Linked DNA regions of Aeoliella mucimassa. The protein of the gene in region 2 interacts with the protein of the main gene of each other region in a pairwise test. Links are inferred from orthologs where the notes say so. Each region holds a gene or a part of one and is shown on either strand. Other genes may lie near its edges. The genes, in order: Pan181_RS16155 and Pan181_RS04060.

What was found.
Region 1: the proteins of Pan181_RS04060 (region 2) and Pan181_RS16155 interact in binary tests that used the Escherichia coli proteins (3 or more experiments, as listed by UniProt). The link is inferred for Aeoliella mucimassa from one-to-one orthologs.

Annotation. Positions count from the first base shown.
Region 1 is NZ_CP036278.1:4,128,963-4,140,214, forward strand. The notes cover bases 3,537-6,321. They hold Pan181_RS16155 (acyl-CoA thioesterase), read right to left. Parts: upstream 5,232-6,321; coding sequence 4,842-5,231; downstream 3,537-4,841. Other genes in these bases: Pan181_RS16145 (gamma-glutamyl-gamma-aminobutyrate hydrolase family protein), read left to right, coding at 3,537-4,048; Pan181_RS16150 (DJ-1/PfpI family protein), read right to left, coding at 4,216-4,794; Pan181_RS16160 (acetolactate synthase), read left to right, coding at 5,476-5,973; Pan181_RS16165 (hypothetical protein), read left to right, coding at 6,012-6,321. In the rest of the region: Pan181_RS16130 (serine/threonine protein kinase), read left to right, coding at 1-723; Pan181_RS16135 (3-oxoacyl-ACP synthase III), read right to left, coding at 807-1,877; Pan181_RS16140 (CPBP family intramembrane glutamic endopeptidase), read left to right, coding at 1,969-2,709; more of Pan181_RS16145, read left to right, coding at 3,305-3,536; more of Pan181_RS16165, read left to right, coding at 6,322-6,728; Pan181_RS16170 (HD domain-containing protein), read left to right, coding at 6,743-8,065; Pan181_RS16175 (response regulator), read right to left, coding at 8,105-9,280; Pan181_RS16180 (sensor histidine kinase), read right to left, coding at 9,350-9,895; Pan181_RS16185 (helix-turn-helix domain-containing protein), read left to right, coding at 9,917-10,381; Pan181_RS16190 (IS630 family transposase), read left to right, coding at 10,369-11,016.
Region 2 is NZ_CP036278.1:978,743-989,954, reverse strand. The notes cover bases 1-2,745. They hold Pan181_RS04060 (acyl carrier protein), read left to right. Parts: upstream 1-1,125; coding sequence 1,126-1,365; downstream 1,366-2,745. Other genes in these bases: fabF (beta-ketoacyl-ACP synthase II), read left to right, coding at 1,616-2,745; fabG (3-oxoacyl-[acyl-carrier-protein] reductase), read left to right, coding at 120-881; fabD (ACP S-malonyltransferase), read left to right, coding at 1-53. Outside these bases: more of fabF, read left to right, coding at 2,746-2,854; Pan181_RS04050 (PEP-CTERM sorting domain-containing protein), read left to right, coding at 3,010-4,089; Pan181_RS04045 (SGNH/GDSL hydrolase family protein), read left to right, coding at 4,099-5,229; Pan181_RS04040 (TIGR01457 family HAD-type hydrolase), read left to right, coding at 5,484-6,335; Pan181_RS04035 (FAD-dependent oxidoreductase), read left to right, coding at 6,532-8,409; hypD (trans-4-hydroxy-L-proline dehydratase), read right to left, coding at 8,465-10,825; Pan181_RS04025 (glycyl-radical enzyme activating protein), read right to left, coding at 10,873-11,212. UniProt on the Escherichia coli protein: Carrier of the growing fatty acid chain in fatty acid biosynthesis.

The DNA.
Region 1 (11,252 bases), 3.1 Mb from region 2 along the record:
GGCACCATCTCCGAACGCCTGCTGAAGCATCAGGTGGAAGAACCGGAGAACCTACTGAAGCTGCGTCCCGACCTGCCGATGTCGCTCGTCGAGATCTGTCAGAAGATGATGCAGAAGCGGCCCGAGCTTCGCTTCGAAACCGCAACCGAAGTGGCCGAGAAACTCACCCAATGGCTCGCCAGTCGCGGACGCACCGTGCGGGGCGGCAGCATCGAGCCCAGCGACGAAGGCAGCGGCGTCGGCAGCGGCATCCTCACCCGCTTTGCGGTCCGACCACCGAACAGCGCGATCGGCACTCCGCCGAGCAGCGAGACTATTTCGAACGTATCGGCCGATCGCGACACGAAGCGATTGAACGACTCGTCGGGCTCCGGCGTGTTCATCGACGACGACATCGCCCTGGCTCCGATTGAAGACGACGACGAGCCACGCAAGAACAAAGACAAAGCCCGCTCGTCCGACGTACTCGGTGATGGCCCCACGAAGTCAAAGAGCGGCCCCTCGAGCAGCGGTCCTCCTACGATGTCGTTGCTTGAGGAAGAGTTCTCGAAGGAAGAGAAAGAAGTGAAGCCTCGCTTCTCAGGCGAGTACGAATACAACCCACTGCACCCGCCAGGATTCTCGAATCCCTACCAGAAGACCCCTTGGGGTCTGATCTTCGGCATCGGCGGAGCCATTCTCATTGTGCTGACAATCGTGTTGGTGATTATCAACAACAGTTAATCGCAGCTAGGCAACGCTTCGACCGCAGCGATTTACATTTCATACTTGCTGGGTCTGCGTCGCTATCGCTCCGTGCCTGCACGCTACTGGGCGGTGATTTGCTCGATGCCGCCGGCGACTTGGGTTTTGTACCACTGGCAACCGAGCATCACGCAATTGATGCCCGATCCGATGCCGAGTAGGGCCAGCTTTTCGCCATCGGCTGCGGGACGCTCTTCCAGGCCGCGGGCCATGGTAATCGGCAGCGCGGCCGAACCGGTGTTGCCGAGCACTTCGAGCGTTGCGTAGTCGATCGCGGGATCGAGTTCGAGCGCGGCAAACAAGAGCTTGCGATGCGCGACGCCGACCTGATGACAGAACGTGCGATCGATGTCGTCGGGAGTCCACCCGGTATGTTGCTTGAATCGTTCGAAGGTTGCTTTGCCGGTCGCAATGCCTTCGTTCATCAGGGCCTCGCTGTCGGTCTGCATGAGTTCGACATGCCCATCGCTCTGACACAGGCCATGATGCTGGGTGCGGCAGTGAACCGCTCCCCCCAGCAAGCGATTGCCGGTTTGGCTCCGCTCGGCACTGGTTAGCACGAACGCCGCGCTGGCTGAGCCGATGGTGAGCGAGGCCACAGCCAACTTGATCTGGTTCCGCGTGAGCGACATATCGGCGTTCAGCTGGGCGATGGTGCCCTCGACCAGGTTGCGACCACTCTCGGTGCCAACCACGAGCCCCGCTTCGATCTGGCCGAGCTCGATCATATTGGCCACCTGCACGATGCCATTCAGGAGTCCCAGGCACGCATTCGACAGGTCGTAAATCACGCAATCGTCGGGCAGACCCAGCTCGTGATGCACCCGGCAAGCCGTGGCCGGCTCGAGAAAATCGCGGCAGACCGAACCATGCACCAGTGCCCCAATGTCGCTGGCAGCCAGACCGCTGGCCTCGAGCGCCCGACGAGCCGATTGGATACTAATGGTGCTGGGACGCGTTTGCGGGGCGTAGAAGCGACGCTCGGCGATACCGGTCATCAGCTCCAGCCGGCCTTCGGGGAGCTTCAGGCGCTGGTAGACCGGGGCCAATTGCTGTTCAATGGATGCGGTAGTTACGACTTCTGCCGGAAGCGTGTAACCAAGCGATTCGATGCAAACGCGAGAATACTGCATGGGAAACGACGGGGATGGAGTATCGGAAACCAGGAGTTAGAGCGTAGAGGTTCCACGTGCATCGGTAAAGCGGCCCCGTGAGGAGCAAGAGATGGCGGACAAACAACCAAAGACCCCCAGCGAGATCTCGGCCCAGGGCGAACTCATGGCGATCGGCATCGCCTGTGTGCTGCCGACCTTTGTGACACTCGCCTACTTCGTGGCCGCTGCCGAGATGGAGTCGGGCGTGCAGCAGGCTGTGTTTGCGGTGGCCAAAGTGGTGCAGTTTTCCCTGCCAGCCGCCTGGGTGGGACTCGTTTGCCGCGAGCGGCTCGGCTGGCCCGCCTGGAATCCCCGCGGCCTGGCACTCGGTATCGCGTTCGGGCTGGTGATCGCGGCGGCGACCTTCGGGCTGTACTTCTGGCTCAGCCCAACCGAGCTGATGCAGCAAGCATTGGTGCCTATTCGTGAGAAGATCACCGGCATGAACCTGAACTCGCCAGTCAAGTTCATCGGGCTTGGCGTGTTCTATTCGCTCTTTCACTCGCTATTAGAAGAGTACTACTGGCGGTGGTTCGTGTTTGGCCGGCTGCGCCGATTTGTGCCTGTTGGGGTTGCGATTGCCATCTCTTCGATAGCATTCGCAGCACATCACGTGGTGGTGCTCTGGGTCTATTTCTCCCACGCCCCCGCGGTCGCTCTATTGCTAGCAGCCGGGGTCGCGGTGGGGGGTGCATTTTGGGCTTGGCTTTATCATCGCACTCAATCTATATATTCCATATGGGCAAGTCATCTTCTGGTCGACGCGGCCATATTTGGGGTTGGATACTTCATATCCGAACTATTAGCGTAACGACCTACCCCAACTAGGCGACTCAACATCTACGGACCCCCACGGCTCGCTAGCACACCATGTTGTGCACTTTAATTTTTTTGAGCCAAATGAGGGAAAGCTCTTGCTATTTTAGCTTTGCCTCTTAAAGTTACTCCTTATCTGACTTGCATCCTTCCTGCTTGCCGCGTGACACGGCATCACATTTTGGAGTTCTGCAGAAGACGTTCGATAGGGAAATCGGGAGTTATTCGTGGGGAGCGCTTATTGGAGCTGCTCTGGCGGATGAATAAGCAATTTTAGTTTCGTTATACATTCGTGCACAGGATGGCACGATGATAGCTAGTTCATCGCTTTAGCATCGCCATACCCCTTCCTCCTGTTGACCAAGCAGCCGCTTGGTTGAACATACCAGCCATCCAGGTACCGTAGACTGGCAGCAGAGGCCTAGTACGGTATCGCTACGGTTGTTTTTTCACTTTCTTCGTCCATGCTCTACTTCGCAACGGCAAGTGAGTAGCACTCTTTCGACGATGAAGGCCCTCGATCTTCGGATCCCCTTGGGCTCAGTCTGTGCAAAGCCGCTACTCGCTACTTTCCCAGGGAGTGAAGAAAGATGTCGAAACCAGTGATTGGTTTGAATGCTGACTATCGTGCGGCCAACGGTGATACCCCGGCCTTCTCTTACGTCGGTGCTGGCTACTACGATGCAATCCTCAAAGCGGATGCGATTCCGCTTGTGCTTCCGCCTTTGGAAGAGATGGACGATTTAAACCAAGTACTCGATTTGCTGGATGGGGTTCTGCTGGTCGGCGGTGCCGATCTCGATCCTCGTCGCGATGGCTGGATGCTTCATCCCACAGTACGACCTCTTGATCCCCGCCGCGAAGTGTTCGACCGTGCCTTGGCTCGCCTGGTTTGCGAGCGCCGGATTCCTGTATTCGGTATTGGTGCTGGCATGCAATTGTTGAACGTCACCTTGGGTGGCAACCTGCTGCTTCACATCCCCGAAGATCGCCCCGACGCATTGCCTCACCGTGATGCCCTTGATCCACAACACCGCCACACGCTGGAAATCATGCCTGGCTCGCTGCTCGATCGCGTGTATGGCGATGGCGAACTACGCGTGAACAGCCGTCACCATATGGCCATCGATGAATTGGCCGACGGATTTGCCGTGACTGCGAAATGCCCCGATGGCATCATCGAAGGCATTGAATACCAGGGCGAAGATTGGTTTGCCCTCGGCACCCAGTTCCACCCCGAAGCCAACACCGCATCGGCTTTGGACATGCGTATTTTTGAAGAGTTCGTCATTGGCACCAAGGAAAACGCCGAAGCGATTCGTTTGGTTGCCTAACCAAAAGACACCTCGTTGAAGTCTTCCTCCCGCCAGCGACAGGATGTTGCTCAACGCGGAATGCCTCCGACCAACGCGTCATGCACACGGATCGTGCATGACGCGTTTGGCTTTTATGGAGCGTGTTCGCGGTTCGCGAATCGCTCTTTCTAGGTTCAGCAACGGCTTTAGCTGATCTTGGTGCCAAGCACCTCGAGAAACGCCCGCATCCAGTTGGCGTTCGCCGGCCAGGCGGGAGCGGTAACTAGCTTGCCATCGGTGATCGCGCTATCGAGTCCGGCCGAGGGGGTGTCCCAGGTCGCGCCGGCCGCTTCCAGCTCGGGACGCACTGTGGGGTAAGCCTGGCAGCGTTTGCCTTCCACCACCTTGGCAGCCGCCAGGATCAGCGGGGCATGGCACGTTGCGGCAATCGGCTTGTCGGCCGCGGCGAACTGCTGCACTAGCTCGATCACTCGCGAGTCGATCGCCAGGTACTCGGGAGAACGCCCACCTGGCAGCACCAGCGCGTCGTAGTCGTCGGCCTTGGCTTCGGCAAACGCAGCAGTGACAGGGAAGTTATGCCCCCGCTTCTCGCTGTAGGTTTGCTGACCTTCGAAATCGTGAATCGCGGTGGCCACGGAGTCGCCCGCCACTTTATCGGGGCAGACGATATCGACCGTGTGCCCCACCATTTGCAGAATCTGCAGCGGCACCATGGCCTCGTAATCTTCGACGAAGTCGCCGACTAGCATCAGGATCTTAGACATAATTGAGTTCCGGAGTGTTATGGAAGCGAGGAAGCGGCGATCGGTGGCTACTCTTTCATCAGCAGATACTCTGGCAAACGCTGCAGATTGCCTTGGCGGTCAATACAGGCGATCGTGCTCGAACCTTCGGCGATGAGCAGCCCGTCGCGGTACACCATGTACTCGTTGTCGATGCGGGCACCTCGCGCGCGAGTGACCCGTACCTTGATGTCGAGGATATCGCCAAATCGTGCGGGCATGCGATAGTTGCAAGCGATCTTGTTCACCACCAGAAAGATGCCATCTCGCTCGAGATCGGCATACTCGTGCCCCCACTCCCTTAGATGGTACAGCCGGGCCACTTCGAAATACTTGATGAAGTTGGCATGGTGCACCACCCCCTGGGCGTCGGTCTCGTAGTAGCGAACCTCGAGTGGGAATTGGAATTCATGAGACACTTTTTGCACATCCCTCCGTGTTGAAGCCAGTCGGATCGTCGCCTTTATCTTAGTAATTTCCCTGGCAGGTGGCTTCCCGGGGGTTCCGGCAAATGCGGCCGTCCGGTCGGGCCCGGTCGAGGGGGCTTGCGTTGAATGAAACGCCGATTTCGCCTATAGTTACGGCGACAAGCGGCCCCCTTTCCCGACGGTTCGTAGATGCCGGGCATGGTGGTCGCAGGGCATTTGAAACGAAAGCTACCACATGAGCATAGGCGAAGGAGCGGGAACCGAATTTGCAACCGCGCGTGGTCGCGACTATCCCTCCATCCGACAATTCACCGTATTTCTTGAGAATCGTGTCGGACAGTTGCTGGAAGTGATTCGCAAATTCCACGGCAGTCAGGTCCGAATCGTGGCTCTGAGTATCTCGGATGCCACGGAGTGCGCCCTGGTACGGTTTCTGCTTAGCGATCCCGAAGCGGGCCGCGAGATCCTGGAACGGGCCGGTCTGGCGATCGTCGAGTCCGACCTGCTGGGAGTCGAGCTACCAGAGACGCCGCAGCCAATGCTCGATTTGTGCACCGCTTTGCTCGCAGCCGAGGTGAACATTACTCAGGTCTACCCGCTGCTCGCTCGCCCAACCGGCCAGCCGGCCGTGGCGATCATGGTCGATAATACAGAGATGGCGCTCGACACCCTCTCGAATCGAGGGTTTCGAATGATTAACGAAGACGAGCTCAGGCAATACGATTCGCAATAATTCGGCGCATCGTGGGTTAGAGAAGAAATACGACATCCATGGCCATACAAGTTACATGTCCCGGTTGCCTGAAGCGATTCAGTGTCGGCGACCAGCACGCGGGTAAACAAGGCCCGTGCCCGAACTGCAAAAAGACGATCACCATTCCCAAGCTGGAAGATCAGGTGATCGTACACGAGGCGCCGCCCGAGGGGCCGGTCGACTCACAGGGCCGCAGTGTCCTCAAGACCTATCGCAAGAAAGACGCCAAGTTCTCGCCGATCATGGCAGGCGTTGCCGTCGGCGTGGTGGTACTGGCCGTGGTGGCCGCGGTGCTGATGAAGTCGGCCGTCCAAGCCGACAGCCTAGCTTCTATCGCCATCATGGCAGTTGCCGCAGCAGTGCTGGCTCCGCCGATCGTGGCTGGCGGCTACATGTTCCTGCGCGACGACGAACTCGAACCTTACCGTGGTACCATGCTCTGGGTGCGAGCCATTGCCTGTGGACTCGGATTCGTAGTTGCCTGGCTGCTCTATGGATTTATCCTCAGTCGATTCACCACGCCTGAAGACATCGTAGCGGGCCTCGAATGGTGGCAACTGCTAATTCCTTTGGTCGTGATGTTCATGGTCGGGCTTTTGGCAAGCTACACAAGCCTCGACCTGGAACCGATCAGCGCGATCATGCTCTTCGCCCTATTCTTCATCAGCACGGGACTGCTGCGAGTGGTCATGGACCTGCCCTTCGTACCTGGCCTGGTGTTTGGTAGCAACTGAGTACGACACCCGCGATGCCCCATCCTTATGCTGCCATTCCTGAGTTTGCCGAGCGGTACTCGACGAGCGGGCTCATGCGAATGCCGCCGTGCGACGATATCCCCCTCACCCCGCGGGTGCGGCGATTGATCGACACGCCTGCGTTTCAGCGTTTGAAGCAGGTATCGCAACTCGGGCTCGTACGGATGGTCTATCCCGGCGCGGGGCACTCGCGCTTTGAACACTCCCTCGGCACGTATCGTACCGCCCTGCAGTTTCTCGAACGACTCTCCGGCGACGACCGTTTCACCGCGGCAGTCTCATCGCGCCAGGCAGAGTTGTTCCTGCTAGCCGCGCTGCTGCACGATGTAGGGCACTGGCCGTATTGCCATCCGCTGGAAGACATCGCTGCCGAAGGCGTGGTGGTCCACGAGCAACTCGCCCGCCAGGCGATTACCACAGGTCCTCTGGCCGAAGCGCTGGCAGACGACTGGCAGGTCGACCCTGCCGAAGTGGCCGACCTGATTGCTGGAAGTACCACATCAACTGGCGATGAGATCGTCGCCAGCATGCTTTCGGGGCCGATCGATGTCGATAAAATCGACTACCTGGCGCGCGATAGCCGTCACTGCGGAGTGCCCTACGGCCAAAACTTCGACCAGTCCCGGTTGGTTGCGAGCTTGTGTCTGAACGAAGCGGGCAATCGCATCGCAGTGACCGACAAAGGGAAGACTGCTGCGGAGCTAATGGTGTTCGCAAGGTACGTGATGTTTAGTGAAGTCTACTGGCATCACGCGGTGCGTTCGTCCACGGCGATGTTGCAGCGGGCGGTGTTCGATGTGACCGACCGGCTGGATTGGGCGTATCTGTTTGCGTCGAGCGATGCCCAGTTTGCCGAACACCTTCGACAGCATACCACCAACATTCCCGCATCCGCTCTGGTGGAAAGTTTGTTTGGCACGCAACGTTCGCTGTTCAAACGCCTGGCCCAATACAGCTATCTGGATTCGCCAGAATTGCATACCAAACTCGCCCGCCAGCCTTACGCCTGGCTCGTGGAGCGTAGCAGCCAACTTGCCGAATGCCTGACCAAGCAATTGGGAATCGATGTCGCCCCGCACGAAGTGCTGATTGATGCTCCTCCGACCAAGCTCGAGGTGCAGTTCAACGTCGATGTCTGTTACACCAAACGCGATGCGTACCGCCCACTAGGCGAAGTCTCGCCAGTGGTGCGAACGTTGGCTCGCGAGCAGTTCGACAACTACGTAAAGCAAGTGCGGGTGTTCGTCGCGCCGCGCGTCGCACAGGCCGCCCGCGGAGTAGACATCGACCGACTGCTCGACGAAGTGACCAGCTAGACCACTGAAAGCTTTCGTCGAAGCCATTCGCTCGACAGACTATTTATTGGCTGCCATCTGGGCAATCTGCGAAGAGCAACTCGACGCGTATACCATGACCACATCGGAAGCCAGCAAGTTACCGTAGTGCGTGAGCAGCTTCTCGAGTGCAACGCCCGAGAGTCGCTGCCCTTTGCGGAGCAATCGCGAATCGTCGCGTGTCATCACATCGTTGTACAGTACCATGCCTTCTTCGAGTTCTTCGACCGACAAGCAAACTGGAGCAAGGTGTTCGGTGTCGATGTGAGTTCGCTCCAGCTCCTCGACAAAGGCCTTGTGCAGTTGCGGGAGCAACTGTCGCATCTCCACCATGGCATCCTTGTTGCTCATTCCGATGCGCGACAGGCAATTCCATTGCATGGCAATCCGCAGCAGGGTCGCCCCCGTATGAATGACTTCCTCTTCTTGAGGAGTGAGTGACACGGTGCAACTTCCATCGACGTTGACCGATTCGCGAATCATCGAAGCAATGGTGCCGAGTCGTGGAATTTTCTCCAATAAACGGGCACCGGTTGCTGCGCTGGCCGCAAGAATCTCTTGGAGTTCAGGATCGTCAGGCGAGCAAGTCTCAAGCTTGTGTCGCTTATCATCGGGCAACAAAGCAAAGCCAACAATGCCCAACCGGGCAGCCAGCTTATATTCCCAACGATCAGTCGCGTTGATCGCTGCGCGAAGGTTGTCGACCATCGTTTGAATTTCGTTGCTGCGGCTGAAAATCTCAGGCTGCACGATTTCGAGCACGTCGGTCAGCACCCCCACCGCACCGCTAAACGTTTTATGTAGTAGCACCCGTTCGGCAGTGATTAGCCGATATTGATCCAGCCCGGCGTCGAGCGCGCGGCGGATATGATCGTGATCGCAGGGCTTATTGAGGAACCGGAAGACCTGACCATCGTTCACCGCCTTGATGGCTGTCGCCTGATCCTGGTTGCCGGTGAGCATCATGTACACAGAGTCGGGCGCGATCATACGTGCTTGCTGAATGAACTGAATTCCATTCATTCCTGGCATACGCATATCGGTAAGCACCACGGCAAATTCGCCATGGGTCTCGATTTCGTGCAGCGCCGCATCGCCTGAGTTTGCGGTGACTAAATCGTAATAGTCCCCCAAACGACGTCGTAGACCGTTGAGCAAAGGTTGCTCATCGTCGACGATCAATAGTCGCTCGCTCATCGGTTAGCCCCCAAATTAAATTGATCTGACTCGCTAATAAACATAGCTCGTTCCCATCAACACTCTGCATTAAACAGGAACAGTCTCCGGGTTATCCGCATTCGATTCTACGGGTTCTTCCTGTTGATCCGTTGAAGAGATCTGTGCTCCCTGTAACGGCAACCGCACACAGAATTTAGTCCCCTCCCCAGTCTCTGTTTGAACATCGATATCTCCCCGATGCTTATTCACAATGATATCGTGCGAAATTGCTAGCCCTTGCCCTGTTCCTTTCCCGACCTCTTTGGTGGTGAAGAAGGCGTCGAAGACTCGCTGGCGAGCTTCCCGAGGGATGCCTGCTCCGTTGTCAGCTACTTCGATCACCGCAAACAAACCATCTTGGTAGGTTCGCAAGACGATTTCACCTCGATGGGTTTCGTCTTTCGCATGCTTTTCGCGAATAGCGTCGGCCGCATTCACAATAAGATTCAGTATCACCTGGTTCAATTCTGCCGGTAATACCGGCACCAGTGGCAGCTCGGCGTCCAATTCATAGAGCACGTCCGCATCGTACTTCCACTTATTGCGACTTACCGTCGCTGTGCTGCGGACTAGTACGTCTTTCCTGAAATCCATTCCGCTGCTATATGCTGCGGAATGAAAAAGCACATTGTTTGCCTGGACCACCAGGCCCGTGGAGGTTTGGAGCAGCTAGCACGCTCAGGCGCCCGCGCGGCGCAAGTGGTGCGTCGCTGCCAGATATTATTGAAATCGGACTCGGGATGCACCGACGAAGAGATCGCCGAGCATGTGGGCTGCACGACGCGCAACGTCCGAGCCGTCCGAAAGCGGTTCTGCGAAGAGGGCGTCCAGCGGGCGGTGTACGATGCGCCTCGCTCGGGCCGCCCCCCAGAGTTCACCAAGCGGCAGCAGCAACAGGTAATCGCCCTGGCGTGCAGCGAGCCGCCCGAGGGACGGGCTCGCTGGACGCTGGAATTGTTGTGCGAGCACGCGGTGAAGGAAGGCTTCGTCGATTCGCTCAGCGTGACGGAGGTCTCGCTGTGGCTCAAGGAACACGACCTGAAGCCGTGGCGAAAAAAACTTGGTGCGTGCCCAAGCTGAACGACGAGTTCTGTGAGCGGATGGAGGACGTCCTCGAGCAGTACGAGAAGCCGCTCGACCCGAACGAGCCGGTCGTCTGCCTCGACGAGCAGCCCTATCAGAGGGTCGACGACGCGCGGCCGCCCGAGCCCGCGGCACCCGGCAAGATCGCGAAGCAGGACTACGAGTACCGCCGCTGCGGAACCTGCAGCGTGTTCGTGGCGGTCGAGCCGAAGGCGGGCAAGCGATTCGTTCAGGCCAAGCGTCACCGCAAGCGAGCCGACTTCGCCCGGTTCGTCCGCGACCTCTTGAAGCGCTATCCCGACGCAGAGCGGGTTCATCTGGTGATGGACAACCTCAACACGCACAACGAGAAGTCGTTGATCGAAACCTTTGGCGAGGAGGCGGCTCGGCCAATGCTGGAGCGGATTGTGTGGCATTTTACCCCCAAGCATGCCAGTTGGCTCAACATGGCCGAGATCGAAATCTCGGCCATACAGCGACAATGCCTGGGACGTCGGTTGGCTTCGCTCGACAAGGTTCAAAGCGAACTCTCCCACTGTTCACGCGACCGCAATCGGAAGAAAATCAAAATCAATTGGACCTTCCATCGAAAAGACGCCAAACGCGTCTTCCCTGAACTCTATAGGAAATGACTTCCGGGACGACGTACTAGGTGATTCAAATCGGTTGCGATGAGTACCTGACTTCCGGGATGAGAGAATTCTTTCATCGCACGCACAATATTCACGACCCGTTCGATGCCCTCCTGGTTTTCGGCAATCGCGGCTGGCACTTCCGCTTTCAATTCTTCGTGGCCTTGTTGAACAATTAGTCACAAACCTCCGTAAAAACTAACGTGGAATGGAACCACGTACCTTTTTTACGGAGA
Region 2 (11,212 bases):
GCCTGATGAAGCGAATCAATCGCAAGATGCCCTGCGAGAACGTCACGGCTTAGCTTCGCGTGGCAGGCGGCACTTAAGTCCCCAAACATCCTTACCTGCATTCAACGATTTAGCGCCCTATGTCTAGTTTCAGCGTCGATCTTTCCGGACAAACCGCCCTGGTCACAGGTGCCTCGCAAGGCATCGGCAAGGCGATTGCCCTGGCCTTGGGTGCCAGCGGTGCCAAGGTGGCCTGCCTGGCTCGCAACGCTGAGAAGCTCGAAGCCACCGCTAGCGAGATCCGCGCGGCCGGCAGCGAAGCCATGGTCATCGCCGCCGACGCAGTCGATAGCGACGCAGCCTCGGCAGCGGTCGACAAGATCGTGGAAGAGTGGGGCCAACTTGACATCCTAGTGAACAACGCCGGCATCACGCGCGACACCCTGCTGCCGCGGATGACGGACGACGACTGGGACGCGGTGATCGCAACCAACTTGCGAAGCGTGTTCCTGTACACCCGCGCCGGCGCGGGAGCAATGATGCGAGCCAAGAAAGGCCGTATCATCAACATTTCAAGCGTATCGGGGCTGATGGGCAATCCCGGACAGGCCAACTACTCGGCCTCGAAGGCAGGCATCATCGGCTTTACCCAAACCGTATCCCGGGAGCTAGCCAGCAAGCGTCGACAAATCACGGTCAACGCGATTTGCCCTGGTTTTATCGCCTCGGACATGACCGACGCCTTGGGCCCCGCCCTGGAAGAGATGGTCAAACAGCGGATTCCTCTCGGCCGACTTGGCCAACCTGTGGAAATCGCCCAGGCGGTGCTTTATCTGGCCAGCGAAGCAGGATCCTACATCACCGGGCAAGTAATAACTGTTGATGGAGGACTAACCGCTTAGTACGGCTAGACTTACGACACGGGGGAGAAGCCGCAAGCCGGCTAGACACCCACGAAGAAAGTCGGTATATCTTGACCACTCTTGTGCAGACGCTCTATCTTGAGGGGCTTACGCACGACGTTTCATTAGTAACCCATCCGAGGCGGCAACCTCCCGGACAAACGAGCACCGCGGCGAACCCGCGGGGCGGCCCACCTCGGCATTCGACATCATTTCGCGGATAGTTAATTTAGGAGGACCTGACGTGGCCTCAGTTTTGGATCGCGTTGCAGACATCGTCGCCGAACAGCTTGGCGTCGACAAAGACAAGATTTCCCCCGAGACCTCGTTCGTCAACGACCTTGGTGCCGACTCGCTCGACACTGTGGAGTTGGTGATGGAGCTTGAGGAAGAGTTCGACATCAACATCCCCGACGACGCGGCTGAGAAGATTCAGACCGTGGGGCAAGCTGTCGACTATATCGAGAAGAACGGCAACGGCTAAACCAGCCCTGCCGGCGACCGATATCGCGCCGAACACCAGTTGCGGTGCGCAAACCAATCCAGGCGCACGCTCCCCTCGACGTGCGCCTTTTTTTATGTTGCGGTGGGCAACAGCTAGGCGAACCATTTGAGCACTCCGGTAGGCAATACGGCCCTGCCCTACTGCTCGCTTGGGCTAACAACCTCTATCAGCTAGAGGCTCGCCTGCTTACCGACAACCTACTCACCACACCACCGAAAGCGACAGGACGATGAAACGGCGTGTAGTAGTCACAGGCATGGGAGCGGTTACCTCGCTCAGTCAGAAGGTCGACGACCTCTGGCAGCGTGTATTGGCCGGTGAAAGCGGCATCCACGAATTGAAAGCCTTCGACACTACGAAGCACAAAGTGAAATTCGGTGGCGATATCTACGATTGGAATCCGACCGATTACATCGAGCGTCGAGATCTGAAAAAGATCGATCGCTTCGCTCAATTCGCGATCGTGTGTGCAGTCGATGCAGTAAACGATTCGGGCCTCGACTTCTCGAAAGAAGATCTCTTTCGCTGCGGTGCGATCGTAGGCACCGGCATCGGCGGCCTAACCGAAATCGAAGAGCAGATGGGTCGCCTGATTCTCAAAGGCCCCGACAAAGTGTCGGCCTTCACTATTCCTAAGCTCATGGCCAATGCGGCCTCGGGTCACGTTTCGATTCGCTACGGTCTGCGTGGTCTGAACTACGCGGTAGTCACCGCGTGTGCCAGTGCAACCAACGCGATGGGCGAAGCGTTCCATGCGATTCGCTCAGGCGTGGTCGACGTGATGATCTCCGGTGGTACCGAAGCGGCTTGCACGCCGATGGGTCTGGCTGGCTTTGCCAACATGCGGGCCTTGAGCGAGCGGAACGACGACCCCACGGCTGCCAGCCGCCCGTTTGATGTCGACCGCGATGGCTTCGTAATGGCAGAAGGAGCCGGCCTGATCGTGCTCGAAGAATACGAACACGCGAAAGCCCGCGGAGCGGAAATCTACGCTGAGATTCTCGGCTACGGTGCTAGCGCGGATGGCGGGCACATCACCCAACCCGACCCCGAAGGGACCGGCGCCGGTCGAGCAATGCAGTCGGCTTTGGAGGATGCGGAACTCGCTCCCGAGAAGGTCGACTACATCAACGCCCACGGCACCAGCACCCCGCTTGGCGACAAAGCCGAGTCGACCGCCATCAAACGCGTGTACGGCGATCACGCCTACAAACTGAGCGTTTCGAGCACCAAGAGCCAACTCGGCCACCTGCTGGGAGCCAGCGGCGGGGTCGAAATGGTGCTGAGCTTGATGGCCCTCAAGCACAACGTGGTACCCCCCACGATCAACCTGCAAAACCCCGATCCCGAGTGCGATCTCGACTACACCCCCAACGAGCCGAAAGAAAAGCCGCTAAACGTCGTGGTCAGCAATAGTTTCGGATTTGGTGGTCATAACGCCTCGATGGTCGCGTGTCGTGTACAATAGTCCTACGAGTAAACTTTAGATTGTGCCTGCTTGAAGCTTGGGAGGAGGTACCAGTCCGACAGAGACGCTGGTTTCATTGGTCCGCCGTACCCCCGCTGGCTGCACTTCGGTGACACGCCTGGGAGCGGCAACGCAACCCACTTGAAAGGCTTACCATGTCGCGTACCTACCCTGCTCTGCTGCTTACGGCTATCGCCCTGCTTGTTGCCCCCTTTGCCTCGGCCGACGAACCGAACGAGTATTTCGACGAGGCCACGGTGCTTTCACCGGGGGTCAATTCGGTGTACGACTCGCTCGGCGATACGACGCTCGACCCTCCTATCGATACCATCCTGACTGCCGCTGGAACTTCGGGCTCCTACGAGTTTTTTGACGATGACGGTAGCTACTACGGAAACGGACGAGCCTCGGCTCTGTTCGAAGTGCCGATACTGAACAACTCGATCAACTTCACGGTTTCGGGCTATCCCGACGAGACTTTCGAGGGTCAACATAGTGAGTACGGCGATTACGAAGCCTACGTGTCGATCTACGATATCAACAACGAGCTGATCGACTCGGTCTACTACTCAGGTACTCTCGTACCTGGCGCCGTCGACACTTACGCCGAGACCAACGCCAACTGGGCCGGCGCAACCTACAACATCGAACTCGAAAACATCCTCGAGCCTCGCGACGTCGACTTCTGGACCTTCACCGGCTTGCCGACCGGCGCACAGTTCGTAGCCCGTACGTCTGCCTCGGGTGAAGTAGAGGGCGACACCATCATTGGTTGGTTCGATGAAACCGGCACCGAACTCGACTACAACGACGATGATCCGACTTTCGAAACCTACTACTCACGCCTTACCGGCGAAGTGCCTGCCAATGGCGAAGTCACCATCGTCGTCACTGGCTGGCCCGACTATTACTTCACTGGGTACCATGCCGACGATACCGAGTACGTACTCGACATCTGGCTATCTGGCGACTTCAATCTCGATGGCTCGGTCGACCTGGCTGACTACACGGTGTGGCGCGACCACCTGGGCGATGAAACCGACGACGCACTCGACAACCTTGGCGACGGGGAGCCTGGCGTCACCATCGACGACTACGCGATATGGAAGGCCAACTTCGGGGCCTCGATTGCTTTCCCGGAAGAGTTAAGCCAAGCGTCGGTGCCTGAACCCACGTCGCTCGCCTTGCTGCTACTCGCAGCGGTCGGCTTGGTCACGACTTGCCGACACCGATAGGGAATCCGCTTGGCGACCATCCTCCAACGTGTACGCACACTGGGGCTGACGTTGCTGCTACTCGTTGGCGGCTCGTCGGCCTGGGGATTCTCCAACCTATTCTTCTTCGGCGATAGTCTGTCCGACGTCGGAAACACCTCGGGGGCAACCTGGGGCGTCGTGCCTGGCAGCGACTACTACAACGGGCGGTTCAGCAACGGGCCGGTCTATTCCGAACTGCTCTATCAGCAATTCGGCTTCGGTACGCTTACGCCCAGCCGCGATGGTGGCGACAACTACGCGTACGGCGGCGCCCAGACCACTGGCACCGGTTTTCCCGACGGTCTGTTCCTGAACGATCTCGACGAGCAGGTCGACTACTTTCTGGATGACGACATCACCGATCCCACCGCGCTGCACGTGGTGCTGATCGGTGCCAACGACCTATTCCAGGGGCGTACGAGCATGTCGCAGTTGGTCACGACCGTAGGCAACCAGATTACTCGGCTCTACAACGATGGCGCCCGTGAGTTCCTGGTACTCAACCTGCCGAAGCTGGGACTGACTCCGCGGTACAACAACGACCCGGCGCTCGCCGCGAAGATGACCGCGGTGACGGTCGACTACAACACGCAGCTTTCGCTCGAACTCGACCGGTTGGAGCTTTCGCTCAGCGAGTTGAGCCTTCGTCGGTTCGACGTGGAGGGGCTGTTCGACCACGTGGTCAGCCACCCCACCGAGTACAGGCTGACGAACGTCACCCAGGCGGCCGGCCCGGATCCGGTGGTCGCGACCCCCGAGAGTTATCTGTTCTGGGACGACGTCCATCCCACCGCGACCGTGCATGCGGAGCTGGCAAGCCTCCTGGGCGATTTCATCGAGCGCGATAGCTTGCCGGGCGACTTTAATGGCGATTCGCTGGTCGATCTGGCCGACTACACCGTGTGGCGCGACAACCTGGGGGCCAGCGACGAGCAACTTATCAACAACGCCGGCAATGGATTCGCGGGAGTCGACTCCGGCGACTACGAAATCTGGCGTCGTCATTTTGGGCAATCTGGTAGCCTCTCCGCCGCGCAGGCTATCAGCGTTCCGGAGCCATCGAGCTATCTGTTACTTCTGCTAGCGAGTCTCGTGGCTCGAATGGTATGGGCTCGGTAGACGTTAAAGTGACCACCACACTGCCCACTTAATAGGCACACGTCGCACAGACGAACCGTCGTTGCTAGCGGGTTGCCGTCCCTATTTGACCGTAGTTCTGCGAATGTCGAGTACTAAGGCAAAGAAGCGGTGAAGATTCGGTCGCTTCGACAAGGTTGGCACGCGGGTTGCAATGATGTGAGTTCCTTCCGTTATCGCCCCTACAGCCTCGGCTGACCGAAGGGGTCCCGCCCCATCCCCCTGTGAGTTCATTGATGAAACGCGGTTTTTTGTTGGACATGGATGGAGTGATTTATCGCTCCAGCGAGCTGATTCCCGGCGCGAAGCAATTTATCGAAACGCTTCGCAGCTGCGACATTCCTTTCATGTTCCTTACCAATAACAGTCAACGGACCCGTCGCGACGTTGCTACCAAGCTCGAACGCATGGGCATTCCCGTGACTGAAAAGCACATCTTCACTTGTGCAATGGCAACCGCCCGGTACCTGGCCCGCCAGCACCCTGGTGGCACCGCCTACGTGATCGGCGAAGGTGGCCTGCAGACCGCTTTGCACAAGAACGGCTATGCGGTCGTCGATCGTTCGCCCGACTACGTGGTGGTCGGCGAAGGCCGTACGCTGTCGTTCGAGATGCTTGAAACCGCGGTGCAAATGGTGCTCGATGGTGCCAAGCTCGTGGCCACGAATCTCGATCCGAACTGCCCCACCAAGTCGGGCACCCGCCCTGGCTGTGGTGCGATCGTTAAGCTGATCGAAGAAGCCACTGGCATTCAAGCCTTCAGCGTTGGCAAGCCCAGCCCTGTGATGATGCGTCAAGCACGCAAGGAACTCGGCATGGCCACCAGCGAGACGATCATGGTCGGCGACACCATGGAGACCGACATCCTCGGCGGCGTACAAATGGGTTATCGCACCGTGTTGGTCCTCTCCGGCGGCACCAAGCGCGAAGACCTGAAGAACTATGCCTACCAACCCGATCTGGTGGTCGATTCGGTTGCCGACCTGTGCGACACCGACATGCTGATCCACCAGGTGCTCCCCACCAACAATCGTGAGGACGACACTCCGCTGGATATCGATGCCTGGTCGAAAGCCCACGCTTCGTAGGTCGCAGTCGATACGTTCGACGAGCAAACACCACTACTGACGAGTGCAACGATTCGCTCGCACCAGCAGTCAAGCCAACAAGCCCTCCCCCTCGAAAACTCGGGGGTTGAGGGCTTTTTTGTGCGCGGTGGTCGACCTGTGTTACACTAAGCGGCCGAGACGCACTCTTCTCATTCCTCTTGTAAGGACACTTGCTATGAGTCGTTGGTACTTGGCGGTCGCGATTCTTCTGTGCAGTAGTGGTTCGAGCCTTGCTGCTGACCCCACGCTGGTGTTGGTAGAGCCTGAGTCGTTTACCGAAACCGGCGGTTGGGTCATCGATCAGCAGTTCATGGATCTTATGGGCTCACCCTACCTGCTTGCCCACGGACTCGGCGAGCCAGTGCTCGACGCGCACGATACCATCGAATTGCCGAAGCCAGGTACCTATCGAGTGTGGGTGCGTACCCGCGACTGGGTGGCCGTGTGGGGAGCCGAGGGGGCTCCCGGTCGGTTCCAACTGCTGATGAACGACAAGCCGCTCGCAACGACGTTCGGCACCGAGGGAGCCAACTGGCATTGGCAAGATGGTGGTGTCGTTGAACTCGATAAGCAAGCGAAGCTCACCCTGCACGACCTTACCGGATTCGAAGGACGCTGCGACGCGATCCTGCTGAGCGACGACCTTGAGTTCATTCCGCCCGATGGTGGAACCTCGCTCGCGCAACTTCGCGCCGAACTCCTCGGTTGGGACAACCAGCCCATCGAAGCTGGCACTTATGACTTGGTGGTCGTCGGGGGAGGCATCGCGGGCACGAGTGCTGCCATCGCGGGCGCGCGACTGGGACTCGACGTAGCACTAATCCAAGACCGCCCGGTGCTCGGCGGCAACGGTAGTAGCGAGGTACGCGTGTGGCCCGAAGGCAAAACCAACCTCCAGCCCTATCCGCACGTTGGTGATCTGGTGTCGGAACTGGTTCGCGACAAAGGAACAGGCGATGGCAACGCCAAGAACGCCGAGGTGTACGACGACCAGCGGAAGCTCGACCTGGCCCGCGCCGAGACCAATCTCACGTTGATGCTGCTGCATCGCGTGAACGCAGCCACTACGGAAGAGGGCCAAGTGGTATCGGTCGTCGCTCAGGACGTTCACTCAGGGCAACGCAAGCTCGTCCGCGGGCGAATGTTTGTCGATGCCACTGGCGACGGAGTGCTCGGCAGCCTGGTCGGTGCCGACTACGACATGACCGAAGCGGGCCACTTGGGGTCAAGCAATCTGTGGAACGTGGGGGCCGTGGAGCAAAACGAATTTCAGCTCAAATGCTTGTGCGAAGATGACGATCCACTGTCGCTGAACTTCAAAGCCAGCGACGAGCCCGCCCCCTTCCCTCGCTGTCCTTGGGCGGTCGACCTTACCGAGCGCAAGTTCCCCGGGCGCGGTAGCGACACGTCGAAACCCAACCTCGGCCAACTCGGCGGCTGGTTCTGGGAGAGCGGCTTCGACAAGCATCCCATCACCGACATGGAACAAGTGCGCGATCAAAACTTGCGAGCCATGTACGGGGCGTGGGACACCTTGAAGAACGTCGATGGCCAGTACCCTAACCACCGCTTGAAGTGGGCCGCGTTCATCGCTGGCAAACGCGAGTCGCGACGACTACTCGGGGACCTGGTGCTCACCGGCGACGACTTCCGCAACTCCACGCCTTTCGAGGACGCTGCGTTCCCCTGCACCTGGTCGCTCGACTTGCACCTGGCCGATCCTAAGTTCGATGGCGACGACGATCCCTTCATCTCGCGGGCGAACTTCGGCAAGTACGAAGGCCCCTACTGGGCACCCTATCGCTGCTTGTACAGCCGGAACGTCAATAACCTATTCATGGCTGGTCGCGACATCAGCGTCAACCACGAAGCCCTCGGCGGCGTCCGCGTGATGCGCACCTGCGGCATGATGGGCGAAGTGGTTGGCATGGCCGCATCGATCTGCAAAGCGCACGACTGCCTGCCTCGCGACGTTTACACGACCCACCTCGACGAGCTGAAGCAGCTACTCGAAACCGGAGTCGGCAAGCAGAGCAGCCAGGTCGATCGCTAAGGCAAGTTGCACTTTCCTGCTCGCCATCCTATAGCGAGACAACGTTCCAAACGCTCTAGAAGCCCATGTGCTCGGTGCGTTGGATGATTTCTTCCTGCAGCTCTTCGGAGAGATCGCAGAAGTAATCGCTATAGCCAGCCACGCGGACAATGAGGTCGCGGTGCGATGATGGAGCGGCCTGTGCGCGACGCAATGTTTCGGCTTGCACCACGTTCAGCTGCACGTGATGGCCATCCATTTTGAAGTACCCGCGAACCAGGCTCGCCAGGGCGTCGATGCCGGTTTCGTCCTGCAGCAAACTCGGGGTGAACTTCATGTTGAGGAGGGTGCCGCCGGTCTTGATGTGGTCCATCTTCGCGGCCGAGCGAATCACCGCGGTCGGCCCATTGCGATCGGCCCCCTGCACCGGCGAGATCCCCTCCGACAATGGCATACCTGCCAGGCGTCCGTCGGGCGTCGCGCCGACGACTGAGCCAAAGTACACATGACAAGTGGTCGGTAACATCTCGATCTGGTAGCGGCCTCCCTTCGAGTTCGGGCGGCCATCCACGCGATCGAACACCGCCTGAAAGGCGCGCCGCATCAGGTCGTCGGCATAGTCGTCGTCGTTGCCATATTTCGGCAGACGGTGGAGCATGGTCTGCCGCAGCGGTTCGTTGTCGGCAAAGTCGCCCGCCAGCACACCAAGCAGATCGCTGAGCGAAAGCTTCGCTTTGTCGAACACAAGCTGCTTGATCGCTGCCAGGCTGTCGGTCAGGCTGCCGATGCCGACAAACTGAATGAACGTGTGATTGTAGCGAGCACCCCCAGAGTTGTAGTCTTTGCCAGTCGCGATGCAGTCGTCGGTAATCACCGACAGGAAGGGGGCGGGCATCCACCGGGCGTACATTTGCTCGATGATCTGGTTACCGCGGATCTTGATCTCGATGAAGTGATCGAGCTGCGCGCAGAACGCAGCGAACAGCGATTCGAAGTCGCCAAGCTGCTCCACAGTGCCAGTCTCGGGGCCGAGCTGTTTGCCGGTGCGCGGATCAAAACCATTGTGCAGGGTGAGCTCCAGCACCTTCACCATGTTGAAGTAACCAGTGAGAATGTACGCCTCTTTGCCGAACGCGCCGGTTTCGACGCAGCCGCTGCATCCCCCCGCGCGGGCGTCCTCGAGCGACTTGCCTTGCCGCACCTGCTCTTCCACCACCGCGTCGGCATTGAAGATCGAGGGAAAACCATACCCATGGCGAAGCACCCGCAGCGTGTGTTTCAGCACCGCGTCGGGAGTCTTACGCGACAGCTGCACGTTGTTACTCGGCTGCAGCAAGTGCATGTCGTCGATCACGTCGAGCAGCAGGTGGGTAAGTTCGTTGGAACCATCCGAACCATCCGGCAGCAGCCCTCCCAGGTTGATATTGGCAAAGTCGGTGTAAGTGCCGCTTTCGGCCGCGGTCACTCCCACCTTCGGCGGAGCGGTATGGTTGTTGAACTTCACAAAGAACGTTTCGAGCAACTCGCGGGCGTGCTCCTTAGTGAGCGAACCGTCGGCGATGCCTTGCTGGTAGAACGGCCACAGATGCTGGTCGAGATGCCCGGGACTGAAAGCGTCCCAGCCGTTCAGCTCGGTGATCACCGCTAGATGGCAGAACCAATACGCCTGCAACGCTTCGTGAAAATCACGCGGCGGGCCAGCCGGCACCTGCCGACAGACCTCCGTGATCTTCTGCAGTTCCGCGCGACGCGACGCGTCGCGTTCGGTGGTTGCCAGTTGCTCGGCTAGCTCAGCGTGTCGCTCGGCAAACACGATCACCGCTTCGCAAGCGATGTCCATCGCCCGCAACTGTTCGCGTTTCTCGTAGGCTGCGGGGTCGGTGGTGAACTCCAACTTGGCCAGCGATTGGGCGATGTCGCGTTGGAAGTCGCGCATCCCCTTGCGATAGATTTTATCGTCGAGCACCGTATGCCCTGGTGCTCGCTGCTCCATGAACTCGGTGAACACGCCCGCCTCGTAGGCTTCGTGCCAGTCGGGCGACAACGCTGCGAAGATCTTGTCGCGCATCGTCCGGTCGCGCCAATAAGGAATCACCTGCTCTTCGTACGTGGCCAGGCACTCGTCGGTCACCGAGTAGTTGGTCTTCGGGCGGGTGTTGAGCGTTCGCAGGTCTTCGGCCGAATGACACGTCAGCTCGGGATAGGTCGGCACCTGCTTCGGCGCGGGGCCCCGTTCGCCGACAATCAGTTCCTCGTCGCCCAGGTAAATGGACTTCTGCCGACAGAGATGCAGGAACGACTTAGCCCGCATTACCGGCACCGAGTGCTTGCCGTCTTCGTTGCGATAGAACTCGGTAATCAGCCGGGCCCGCTCGGCCGAGATCGAGGGAACCGCGTCGAGACTTTGTTGACGCAAACGAGCAGTGCGCTGGTTCATAGTAGGTTGTGTTTTGAGAAGCGTTCAGAGATCGGTGTCGCAAGCAATTAGCTTACGTGCACTTCGGTTAGCCCATGCGAGCGAAACAGCTCAGCGGCCGATTGCATGACCTCGGCGGTGGGTACCGCTTCGGGGCGTTCGGAACCTTGCTTGCCGATCCGCTCGTGCTTGTGACTGCCAAGCTGATGGTACGTAAGCAAGTCTACCCGGCGAATGCCATCCACTGTAGAGGCGAATCGCGCCAGGGCTTCCAGTTCGCTCGCATGGTCGTTCACCCCTGGAACTATCGGCACTCGAATCCAGATGTTCGAGTGCACTTTGCCCAAGGCGACAAGGTTATCCAATATGCGGGTATTGGAAACACCGGTATGCTCGCGATGCGTTTGC